DNA from 4 places in the Blautia sp. MSK17_66 genome. Region 1 is predicted to be linked to each of the others. Evidence: predicted binding sites of a transcription regulator. Region 1 holds the regulator's gene; each other region holds the start of a gene.
The links. Region 1 encodes Rex, which represses fermentation and respiration genes when NADH is low (regulators of the CRP and FNR family bind a similar motif). Its sites were predicted from a motif close to ATTGTTAANTANTTAACAAT; they were not measured.
Positions count from the first base shown of each region.

Region 2: rsxC (electron transport complex subunit RsxC) is a predicted target of Rex. The motif match lies at 1,474-1,493, and genes of this name have one in related genera.
Region 3: adhE (bifunctional acetaldehyde-CoA/alcohol dehydrogenase) is a predicted target of Rex. The motif match lies at 1,969-1,988, and genes of this name have one in related genera.
Region 4: pckA (phosphoenolpyruvate carboxykinase (ATP)) is a predicted target of Rex. The motif match lies at 1,052-1,071, and genes of this name have one in related genera.

Region 1 covers NZ_JAJBNQ010000003.1:106,051-109,268, reverse strand. The annotation lists gene LIR34_RS02645 (NAD(P)H-hydrate dehydratase) at 1-1,176, opposite strand, end outside; gene LIR34_RS02640 (redox-sensing transcriptional repressor Rex) at 1,265-1,921, opposite strand; gene abc-f (ribosomal protection-like ABC-F family protein) at 2,092-3,218, shown strand, end outside.
Region 2 covers NZ_JAJBNQ010000017.1:6,524-9,741, forward strand. The annotation lists gene LIR34_RS10190 (AMP-binding protein) at 1-669, shown strand, start outside; gene LIR34_RS10195 (TetR/AcrR family transcriptional regulator) at 731-1,309, opposite strand; gene rsxC (electron transport complex subunit RsxC) at 1,744-3,218, shown strand, end outside.
Region 3 covers NZ_JAJBNQ010000018.1:15,855-19,072, forward strand. The annotation lists gene adhE (bifunctional acetaldehyde-CoA/alcohol dehydrogenase) at 1-1,898, opposite strand, end outside; gene LIR34_RS10665 (GTP pyrophosphokinase) at 2,470-3,171, shown strand.
Region 4 covers NZ_JAJBNQ010000005.1:128,195-131,412, reverse strand. The annotation lists gene LIR34_RS04335 (MATE family efflux transporter) at 1-1,014, shown strand, start outside; gene pckA (phosphoenolpyruvate carboxykinase (ATP)) at 1,216-2,820, shown strand; gene LIR34_RS04325 (alpha-amylase family glycosyl hydrolase) at 2,914-3,218, shown strand, end outside.

The DNA of each region.
Region 1 (3,218 bases):
CCGACTGGATTCCGGCTTTTTGGACATAAACTCCTCACTCAGCCGGCTCATCTCTCCCAGGTGCGGGGTACAGATCACCTGACTGCCATGAAAATATTTCTTCCACGTCGGGTTCTTCGAAAGCAGATTCAGTCCATCCGCATCCAGGATCACAGGTTTCCCCATTCTCTGTGCGAAAGAGAGGAAAGATTCTGTTTTCTGTGCACTTTTTTCCGACTGTCCAAGGCCCGGTCCGATCACGATCACATCACACCAGCGTGCCGCATCAGACCATGTATCTTCCCCGCTGGAATCATCCGCAAACATCGCCTCTGGAAGAAGCGTCTGCAGCGGAATACGATTCTCTTCATCTGTCAGGATCTTCACCATCCCGGCACCCGCGGCAAATGCTCCCTCTGCACAGAGATATGCGGCACCGCACATCCCCTTACTTCCAGCAACAATAAGAACCTTGCCAAAGGTACCTTTATTTCCATTCGCAATACGCTTCGGGATTTTCCGGAGATCTTTCTTCTCCAGAACCCCTTTCTCCGGCAAAAGCTCCGGATTCTCGTAGATGCCGACATCCGCCGTGACAACCCTTCCTGCAAACATCTTCCCGGGATAAAGACATAAGCCCGTTTTGCCAAAAGCAAAGGTCACTGTCAGATCTGCATGAAAGGCAATCCCAAGTTCTTCCCCGGTGCTGCTGCTCACGCCGGACGGAAGATCGACCGCCACTTTCCAGGCAGACGCCTGATTCATTGCACTCAGCACATCCCGGTAACGTCCCTCGATTGCACGGTCCAGCCCGACGCCGAAAATGGCATCTACTATAGTAGTATATTCCTTCAGTTCCAGGTTATTCACCAGAGGAACCTGATAATTTCCGGCAATTTCCAGCTGACGGCACGTTTCCTCTGTCCGATGATCCGGATTTCCCATCATATAGATTTCGGCAGCATATCCATGAAGGTGCAGGATCCTGGCAATGGCAACACCGTCTCCGCCGTTGTTTCCGCCTCCGCAGACGCATAAGATACGCTCTTTTTGCTTCGTATCCGCAAAATGCCGTTCCATCTCATCCACGACCGCCAGTGCCGCCCTCTCCATCAGAACGCAGGACGGCACACCCATCCTGTCAATCGTATAACGATCCAATGTCTTCATTTCCGGTCCGTTCACAATCCGTCTCATTTCGTCTCCTCTCCAAAAACAACAGAAAGGCTGTTACGCAGCCTCCTTAATGCAAGGAGCCGGGTAACAGCCTTTCACTGTCCTCTTTTTATGAATGCTGCTCTTCTACATGTTCCTGTCGATATTGACTGAGATTGTAGGATAAAGTCATCAGACTCTCCGAAAGATGAACATTCTCTACAATTACGTCATCCGGAGTATCCAGATCAATATGAGCAAAATTCCAGATCGCCTTGATACCATTCTCGATCAGGATATCCGCCATATCCTTCGCCTTATTCTTCGGAAGTGTAAGGATTGCGATCTCAATATTATTCTCTCTTAAGAAAAATGGAAGATTGCTGATCATCTGGATCTCAATTCCGCGAACAGCAATACCTTCAAGTACCGGGTTCACATCAAAGATTCCCAGTAACTTAAAACCACGTTTTTCAAAGTCAACATAATTGGCAAGTGCCTGTCCAAGATTACCGGCACCAACGATGATCATCGGGTGTACCTCATCCAGTCCCAGGATCTTACCGATCTCTGTATAAAGATATTTTACATTATAACCGTATCCCTGCTGCCCAAACCCTCCGAAATTATTCAAATCCTGACGGATCTGAGATGCTGTGACACGCATTTTCTTACTAAGATCATTGGAAGATATACGCTCAACATTGTCTTCCAGTAATTCGCCAAGATAGCGATAATACCGGGGCAGTCTCTTAATTACAGCTTTTGATATCTGTTTTGCCTCCACCGTTGTCCCTCCCTTAATACTTTCCTGTTAATTATAACGAAATGACATTTTATTGTCAATCTATGTTGGTAATTCTGTGCAATTTTTGCTGTTTTTTCGTTGGTTTTTCCTTTACAAAGATAATTTTTCCCCTTATAATCATAGCGTATATTGATTTTGGAGGAATATTTATGATCTTATCATGTCAGAGCATCTATAAGTCTTTTGGCGAAAAAGTCATTCTGAACGATGCCTCTTTTCATATAGAAGAGCGTGAGAAAGCCGCTCTTATCGGCAACAACGGAGCAGGAAAGACAACCCTTCTCCGTATTATAATGGAAGAAATTTCCGCAGATTCCGGTCAGGTCGTTCTGATGAAGGACAAGAAGATCGGTTATCTCGCACAGTATCAGGAGATCAAGGGACACCGCACCATCTATGAGGAGCTGCTCTCAACCAAGCAGTACATCATTGATATGGAAGACCGCATGCGTGCAGCAGAAATACAGATGAAGCATGCCTCCGGCGAGGAGCTCGAGCGTCTGATGAACACCTATACCCGGCTGACCCATGAATTCGAGCTCGAAAACGGCTACGCTTACAGGAGTGAACTGATGGGTGTCCTCAAGGGTCTTGGTTTCACCGAAGAAGATTTCAACAAGCAGATTGAAACGCTCTCCGGTGGACAGAAGACACGCGTTGCACTTGGTAAGCTTCTGATCTCTAAGCCTGACATTCTTCTTCTCGATGAGCCGACCAACCATCTGGATATGGAGAGTATTGCCTGGCTGGAAACCTATCTCCTGAACTATCCAGGTGCTGTATTTATTGTTTCCCATGACCGTTATTTCCTGGATAAGGTTGTAACCAAGGTCATTGAGATCGATGCCGGACAGGTCCGTATGTACAGTGGAAACTACTCTGCCTACGCAGAAAAGAAGGCTCAGCTGCGTGATGCACAGTACAAGGCTTATCTGAACCAGCAGAGAGAGATCAAGCACCAGGAGGCAGTCATTGTCAAGCTGAAATCCTTCAACCGTGAAAAATCCATCCGCCGCGCCGAGAGCCGTGAAAAAATGCTCGGCAAGATCCAGCGAATCGAGAAGCCGACAGAGGTACAGAGCCAGATGCGCCTCTCTCTCGAACCAAGAGTCATCAGTGGAAATGACGTTCTTACCGTGGAGGAGCTTTCCAAGAGTTTCCCGGAGCAGACTCTTTTTACCGATATCTCCTTCCAGATCAAGCGAGGCGAACGCGTTGCCCTGATCGGAAACAACGGTACCGGCAAGACAACCATGCTCAAGATCCTCAACGATCT
Region 2 (3,218 bases), on a different contig from region 1:
TTTACTGGTGGGGCACATCTGGATCCTTACTATATTGACTGTTTTGCAGAGTACGGTATACAGATACTGGAAGGCTACGGTATGTCGGAATGCTCTCCGGTCATCAGCAATAATACACAGGAAAACAATAAGCCGGGTTCCATCGGAAGACCACTTGAGAATGTGGAAATCAGATTTGAGGATGGAGAGATTCTGGTAAAAGGTACAAGCGTCATGAAGGGATATTATCAGATGCCTCATGAGACAGAGGAAACGCTGAAAGATGGCTGGTTGCATACCGGAGATAAGGGATATATGGATGAAGATGGTTATCTTTTCATTAATGGCCGTGTGAAAAATCTGATCATTCTTTCCAATGGCGAAAATGTATCCCCGGAGGAAATCGAGAACAAGCTTGCATTGAATCCGCTGGTGGGCGAAGTCATTGTAACAGGCGAAGGCAACGGTCTTACAGCCCGTATTTATCCGGAACAGGCAGTTGTGGAGGCGAAGGAACTGGATGCTGAGATGATCCGGTCACAGCTTCAGGCATTTTTGGATGAATACAACAAAAATCAGCCGACTTACCGTCGCATTACAGGTCTGGTGATCCGGAAAAATCCATTTATCCGCAATACGACAAAGAAGATCAGGAGACAGGATGTCCTGATCGACGAGCCGCAGGCATAATAAAAACCCGTCTGAGTACTTTCGCTCAGACGGGTTTTTATTATGCCTGTATGCGGGGCAGTCAGGACAAAAGAGGCAGCATGCCTGCCAGGAAAATCTGAGTCAGAATTTCTGCAATGACTTCTGGTGCAAGATCAAAATTATCCCGGGTCCATTTGTGAAGCACACCGATGGTGCTGCCGATCGCGCAGGTGATCACGTAAGATATTTCTTCTTTTGTGTGTCTGTCGGGTCTGGCACTAGAGGTGGTAGCGGTGACATAGTGATGAAGCATGGTCAGCATTTTTTCAAACAGATCATTCCCGTGAGGGGTGCTCAGAAGACCGGCAAGGAAGGGATTTTCCATTGTATAGCGACAGATCGTCAGAAAATAGGACTGACAGATATCGCGGTCATTTTCCGGATGAAATTTTTCCATTATAGAAAAAACATCATGGATCGTCTTTTCCTCAACAGCAGATACAAGAGAGGGGATATCCTGATAATGATTATAAAAAGTACTTCTAGCGATACCAGCTGTTTTGGTGATATCGGATACGGTGATCCGGTCAGGAGCTTTTTGCTTTATGAGTTTAAAAAAAGCACCCAGAATGGCTTCGTCTGCCACAGAATATCTTTCGTCAGAAACTGGATTTTGCATAGTTGATTCCCTCCCATATTTCATAAATATAGTAAAGCATAGCGTAACTGTGAGGGTACTGAATAGTTACAGTATAACACAAATCCGACAGTATAAGAACAAAAAAATGGTATGTCAGGATGTCTGGTATTAAAGTTTGAGGCAAAAAAAATCCATCTCACCATTATGATAAAAAAATAACAATAATGATAAAAAAATAACAGATTTTTTCAGCGTGCAGAACCGCTTTTTTATAAAAAAAGAGCTTATTTTTGATGAAAACATACAATAAGAACTGGATAAAATAAACGATTTGTGCTACATTTATATAGGATAGTAATTATAGAACCAGTTTATCGGATTTTTATTGTTTTTTTCTTAACAGTGCAGAGGGGAAGGAAGGATAGAAGCTGATAAGCATATAAGTTCAAATATTTCATAAGGAAGGTGAGCAATTGGAGAACTATACTAAGTATCAGCTGAAAAGCAATGAAGAACTTGCATCATTGCTTGAGGGCAAAGACAACCTGTATGTCATTGCCTGTAACAAGTGCTTCAAGGAATTTGACACCATTGACGAGCCGGACTGCGATGAATTTCTGAAATTTGCCGCAGAACAGGGCAAGACAGTCACTGGCAGTACAAAGGTAGACTTTTTGTGTAACAAGATGCACACAGAAAGAAAATTACAGGATCTGTTTCCGGAAGGAACAGAGAATGTTATCGTAATTTCCTGCGGCCTTGGTATTCAGACAGTTGCAGAACTGGCAGGAAAACCAGTTTATGCAGCAAGTAATTCTCTTAACTACAGAGGCCATCATGGCATGGCTCTTACCAAGAAGAGCTGTGATGCCTGTGCTCAGTGTTATCTGAACATAACCGGTGGTGTCTGTCCGATCGTTGATTGCTCCAAGAGCCTTGTAAATGGGCAGTGTGGAGGTGCCAAGAACGGTAAGTGCGAAGTAGATCCGAATAAAGACTGTGCATGGGAGAAGATTTATCAGAGACTTGCAAAACAGGGACGACTTGAGGAATTCCTCAATCAGCCTGTACAGGTCCGTGACTTCTCAAAGGTGAATTTCAAAGTAATCAACGACTACGTTAAAGCAATAAGGGAAGACAGACTGAATGGATATTATGGCGGTGTTCATCCGTCAGAACATAAGGAATTCAGCGAGCATATCGATCTGAAGAAATTCCCGGATCCTAAGACAGTTGTGATCTCTATGTCACAGCATCTGGGCGCTCCGGCTAATCCGATCGTTCAGGTAGGAGATACCGTAAAGGTCGGACAGAAGATCGGCGAAGCTGCCGGATTTATCAGCGCACCGGTACATTCCAGTGTAAGCGGAACAGTAGTTGCTGTTGAACCTCGCATGCATGGAACAAGAGGCGGTGAAGTGATGGCAGTTGTCATCGAATCAGACGGAAAAAATACTCTGCACGAATCCGTACAGCCTCATAAACCATTAGATGATCTTACCGCGGATGAGATCATCGAAATCGTAAAAGAAGCAGGAATTGTTGGTATGGGTGGTGCAGGTTTCCCGACCTGTGTTAAACTGAAACCAGCGAAACCGGTTGATACGATTCTTCTCAATGGATGCGAATGTGAGCCGTATCTGACAGCAGACCACAAGGTTCTTCTTGCATATGCAGATGAGATTATCTTTGGTCTGAAAGCAATCCTCAAGACAACAGGTGCCGAGAAAGGTATTATTGTTATCGAGGATAACAAGCCGGATGCTATTGAATTAATGAAGGAAAAAGTTGCCGATATCGGAAATATGGAAGTGTTTGTTGCAAGAACCAAATACCCGCAGGGCGCTGAGAAAACTCTCATCAAGCGTGTTCTGGGAAGAATCGTTCCAAGCGGCGGACTTCCGGCAGATGTTGGTGTTATTGTAGATAATATCAGTACAGTAAAAGC
Region 3 (3,218 bases), on a different contig from region 1:
TCATAGTCTGCCAGAGGCCATTTAATTCCTGTCTCTTTATCTGTGATGATCGCGAACGGTGTTACCTCAGAACCTGTACCAGAAGATGTAGGTACGGCGATGAAGTAAGCTTTTTTACCCATTTTCGGGAATGTATAAATTCTCTTACGGATATCCATGAAGTCCATTGCCATATCATCGAAGTCTGCATCCGGGTTTTCATAAAGAACCCACATGATCTTACCGGCATCCATTGCGGAACCACCACCCATTGCAATGATGCAGTCCGGCTCAAATGCACGCATTGCTGCTGCACCTGCTCTTGCACTTGCCAGAGACGGATCTGGTTCTACATCAGAGAAGCATGTATGAACGATTCCCATTTCATCCAGTTTGTCTTCGATTTTCTTTGTATATCCATTCTTATAAAGGAAGGAGTCAGTTACGATGAAGCAGCGTTTTTTGCCCATTACGTTTTTCAGTTCATCAAGAGCAACCGGCAGGCAGCCTTTTTTGAAGTAAACTTTTTCCGGGGTTCTCATCCAGAGCATGTTCTCTCTCCTCTCAGCAACAGTCTTGATATTGATCAGGTGTTTTACACCAACGTTTTCAGATACAGAGTTTCCACCCCAGGAACCGCATCCAAGTGTCAGAGACGGAGCAAGTTTGAAGTTGTAGAGGTCTCCGATACCACCCTGAGAAGATGGAGTATTGATAAGAATACGGCAGGTCTTCATTGCTGCCGCATGTTTTGCCATTTTTTCTTTCTCATTTACATTGATGTAAAGAGAAGCTGTATGTCCGTATCCGCCATCAGCTACAAGCTGTTCTGCTTTTGCGATTGCTTCGTCGAAGGTTTTTGCCTTGTACATTGCAAGTACAGGAGAAAGTTTCTCATGTGCAAACTCTTCACTGATATCTACAGATTCAACTTCACCGATCAGGATCTTTGTTTCAGCCGGGACAGTAACTCCTGCCATCTCAGCGATGGTTGCTGCTTTCTGTCCAACGATCTTGGCATTCAGTGCACCATTGATCAGGATTGTTTTTCTTACTTTCTCGATCTCATCTTCTTTAAGGAAGTAGCATCCTCTGTACTGGAACTCTGCTTTTACTGCTTCGTATACGCCCTCCAGAACAGTTACAGACTGCTCAGAAGCACAGATCATACCATTGTCGAATGTCTTGGAATGAATGATGGAGTTTACTGCAAGACGAACGTCTGCTGTCTCATCAATGATAACCGGTGTATTTCCGGCTCCAACACCAAGTGCCGGTTTTCCGGAGGAGTATGCAGCCTTAACCATTCCAGGACCACCTGTTGCAAGGATGATGTCAGCTTCTTTCATTACAAGGTTTGTCAGTTCAAGGCTTGGTACATCGATCCATCCGATGATGCCTTCCGGAGCACCTGCTTTAACTGCTGCCTCCAGAACAACCTTTGCAGCCTCAATAGTGCTTCCTTTTGCACGTGGATGTGGGCTGATGATGATCGCGTTTCTTGTTTTTAATGCGATCAGAGTTTTGAAGATTGCTGTGGAAGTCGGGTTTGTTGTCGGGATAACTGCTGCAATCAGACCAATCGGCTCTGCAATTTTCTTAATTCCATAAACCGGATCTTCTTCCACTACACCACATGTCTTTGTGTTTTTGTATGCGTTGTAGATATATTCAGATGCATAATGATTTTTGATAACTTTATCTTCTACGATACCCATTCCTGTTTCTTCAACAGCTGCTTTGGCAAGCGGGATACGTGCTTTATCTGCTGCAGTTGCTGCTGCTTTGAAAATCTTATCAACCTGCTCCTGTGTATAGGTAGCAAAAATTTTCTGAGCTTCTTTCATTGCGGCAATCTTAGCTTCAAGTGCCTCTGGAGTATCGATAATTGCAGGGATGTTATTTTCTTTCTTTGCCATTTCTGAAATCCTCCTGTTTTTCTTTTTCGTCTTAATAGTGTAGTGTGTTGGTTGTATGTGTTAACGAATTATCGTTAATTATTTATCAATCTTGCCGATGAGGTTATTATATGTGATTGTTAATCATTTGTCAATATACTTTATTCATCTAAATCAATCCCACATAATCCCTCTTTTTTCGATTTTTTATGCATTTTATTCAAGTGCTTTCGGGGTGTTTTTGTGTATTATTATCATATAATTTGAAATTTAGATTTTTTCATTCACCTTCTTTTGAAATATTTTATATTTTTTTCTGTTTTTCTATATACTTTTTGTTTATTTTGTATATAATAATATATTATACCGTTTCGTTAATACAGCAAAAATACTCACTGTTTTTCCAGACAAACGCTCAGCCTCCCAAGTATATCCCATAATCTTTCGCAACTGTCCGCGAGTCATTCCTCAAAAGTTCAAATAAGATTATTTGTCATATCTCTATTATGCCCCACATAAATTAAAAGATGAGAGATCTTTACTTTCTTTTAACACAATCAATCTACAAATTTATTATTGAAGGAGTATTCTAATGGGAAGCGGCAATGCAGTACGAGTAACAGAACCAGAAACATTCACATTGATACAATTAGAGGAAGAAAGACAGAAATTGAAAAAGAAAGAACTTTTAAAGAATATGCTGACCGACAGTGAGTTCAGCATCAAAGGACAATGTGCCATCAATCTTATGATGACCAAGATAGATATCATCAATACCTTTCTGCTTATGCACTATGGAAGAAACTTTATCCAGATGAAAACCGGACGACTCAAAGGCTATGACAGCGTATGCAAAAAAATGCAGAAAAAGGGGCTGGATCTGACTTTTTCCAATGCTCTAGACAAGATCAACGACCTGATCGGTGTCCGAGCGGTCTGTGCCTATGTAGATGATATCTATAAAGTAGCTGACCTTCTCCAGAAGCAGCAGGATATCCGTGTCATCAAAATCAAAGATTATATCAGACAGCCCAAGAAATCCGGCTATCAGAGTCTCCATCTGATCCTGGAAATTGCCATTCCATTTCAGGAAGAAAATCAGTGGATCAAGCTGGAGCTGCAGCTTCGAACAGCTGCCATGGATTACTGGGCTAATCTTGATCATCATCTTCGCTATAAAAGAGATCAGAAACAGGCAGCTCCTATCAACGAGGAACTGCAGCAATGTGCCTCCATGATCAGCCAGCTGGATCACCGGATGCTGGAAATCCGTAAGAAAATTGATAAAATCTGATATCAAAGCCGAAAAACTTTGTTTATTATTTCACAATAAAAGAAGCC
Region 4 (3,218 bases), on a different contig from region 1:
GGAACTGTCTGTTTCTTCTTTTCAGAATGGATGCTCATGCTTTTGCACACCAAGGATGATCTGCTCCAACAGGCAACGCTTTATCTTAAGATCTATGCGTTCGGACTTCCTGCAATGGGAATCTATAACTTCGGCAACGGCGTTTTAAGTGCCCGGGGAGAAACCCGGCGTCCGCTTTATTATCTCGCATTTGCAGGTGTTCTGAATGTTATTCTGAACCTGTTTTTTGTCATTGTTCTTCATATGGCTGCTGCCGGAGTTGCGGCCGCCAGTGCCATTGCACAATATGTCTCTGCTGCCCTTATCATGAACCATCTTTTTCGACGCAGGGATGAATGTCATGTCAGCTTAAAGAAGATCCGGTTACACAAAAACATTGCGGTTTCAATTCTGATGATCGGAATTCCGGCCGGGATCCAGAATGCGATTTTTGCGATTGCCAATCTGTTTGTACAGGTCGGCGTCAACTCTTTTGATACGGTTATGGTTTCCGGAAGTGCGGCCGCTACAAATGCAGACACACTGATCTTTAATGTCATGTATGCCTTTTACACCGGATGCTCCAGTTTCATCAGTCAGAATTTCGGTGCAGGTAATAAAAAAAGAATACTCCAGAGTTATTTTATAAGTCTGTTTTATGCTTTTACTGCCGGCGCCATACTTGGTCTTCTGCTGTTTCTTTTTGGGCATCAGTTCCTTTCTCTGTTTGCCACCGATGAAGCAGTCATCGAAGCGGGGATGCAGAGGATCCGCATCATGTCTTTTTCTTATGCTGTGTCCGCTTTTATGGACGCTTCACTTGCAGCATCACGCGGAATCGGAAAGACCATTGTACCGACGATCATTATCATTCTTGGTTCCTGTGTTTTTCGAATTGTATGGGTCTATACCGTTTTTGTTTATTTCCATACTATCCCGGGATTATATCTTCTTTACTTTTTTTCCTGGGTCATCACGGCCATCGCGGAAATCATTTACTTTGCTGTCAGCTACCGGAAGCTCACCATCCGGTAGCTGCTTTTTTATTTTCTGCTTCCATAAGCTGTCACAAACTGTTAAATTATTATCATTTTTCAAAATTTAATTGTTTTTTTATTGCTTTTATTGATGAATTATGTATAATAATCTCTATGAGAAGTCGGAGTGTTCCACTTCTTAGAGGTTAAAGCAGCCAGCATATAGATGGCTCCAATAAAGAAGAGAGGTAAATGTAAGATGGCAAAAATCGATTTAACTAAGTATGGCATCACAGGTACAACAGAAGTTGTATACAATCCTTCTTATGAAGTATTATTCGAGGAAGAGACTAAAGCAGGTCTTGAAGGCTTCGAAGTAGGACAGGAAACAGAACTTGGCGCTGTTAACGTTATGACAGGTATCTATACAGGACGTTCTCCTAAAGATAAATTCATCGTTATGGATGAGAACTCCAAAGATACCGTTTGGTGGACTTCTGATGAATACAAGAATGACAACCATCCTGCAACACAGGAAGCTTGGGCAGCTTGTAAAGAACTTGCTCAGAAAGAACTTTCCAACAAGAAACTTTTCGTAGTTGACGCATTCTGCGGTGCTAACGCTGATACTCGTATGGCTATCCGTTTCATCGTTGAAGTTGCATGGCAGGCACACTTTGTTACAAACATGTTCATCCAGCCAACAGCTGAAGAACTTGAGACATTTGAGCCAGATTTCGTTGTATACAATGCTTCCAAAGCAAAAGTTGAAAACTACAAAGAACTTGGCCTCAACTCTGAAACAGCTGTAATGTTCAACATTACATCCAAAGAGCAGGTTATCATCAACACATGGTACGGCGGAGAAATGAAGAAAGGTATGTTCTCTATGATGAACTACTTCCTTCCACTGAAAGGCATCGCAGCTATGCACTGCTCTGCTAACACAGACATGAATGGCGAAAACACAGCTATCTTCTTCGGACTTTCCGGAACAGGTAAAACAACTCTTTCCACAGACCCGAAACGTCTCCTGATCGGTGATGACGAGCACGGCTGGGATGACAACGGTGTATTCAACTTTGAAGGCGGATGCTATGCTAAGGTTATCAACCTTGACAAAGACTCTGAGCCGGACATCTACAATGCAATCAAACGTAACGCTCTTCTTGAGAACGTAACAGTTGATGCAAACGGAAAGATTGACTTCAACGATAAGAGCGTAACAGAGAACACTCGTGTTTCCTATCCGATCGACCACATCGAAAAAATCGTTCGCCCGATCTCCTCTGCACCGGCAGCTAAGAACGTAATCTTCCTGTCCGCAGATGCATTTGGCGTACTTCCTCCAGTATCTATCCTGACAGAAGCTCAGACACAGTACTACTTCCTGTCCGGATTCACAGCAAAACTTGCTGGTACAGAGCGTGGAATCACAGAGCCTACACCTACATTCTCAGCTTGCTTCGGCCAGGCATTCCTGGAACTGCACCCAACAAAATATGCAGAAGAGCTTGTTAAGAAAATGGAACAGAGCGGAGCAAAAGCTTACCTCGTTAACACAGGATGGAATGGAACAGGCAAACGTATCTCCATTAAAGACACTCGTGGTATCATCGATGCTATCCTCAACGGAGATATCAACAACGCTCCTACCAAGACAATTCCATACTTCAACTTTGAAGTTCCTACAGAACTTACAGGCGTTGATACAGGAATCCTTGACCCACGTGACACATACGCAGATGCTGCTCAGTGGGAAGAAAAAGCAAAAGATCTTGCTGCAAGATTCATCAAGAACTTCGCTAAATATGAAGGAAATGAAGCTGGTAAAGCACTTGTTGCTGCTGGTCCTCAGTTATAATTTCATAACCATTAGCAAAACCCAGGGGCTGCCGTTTATCGACAGCCCCATGCTTTTTTTTATCATAAATACTATGAAACGAGATGATTAGACATGAGTTGGTATAACGAAGCTATTTTTTATCATATTTATCCTTTAGGCCTTGCGGGTGCTCCAAATCAGAATGATTACAGCGAACCTGTGCACCGTCTGAATACTCTTCTTCCCTGGATTGATCACATCAAAGAAATCGGATGTACTGCTCTGTACATTGGTCCACTTTTTGAAAGTGTCGGACACGGATATGAAACCACAGATTATAAGAAACTGGATTCCCGTCTTGGAACCAACGAAGATCTGACTGCCTTTGTAAAGGCATGTCATGAAAAAAACATCAAAGTTATTTTTGACGGCGTATT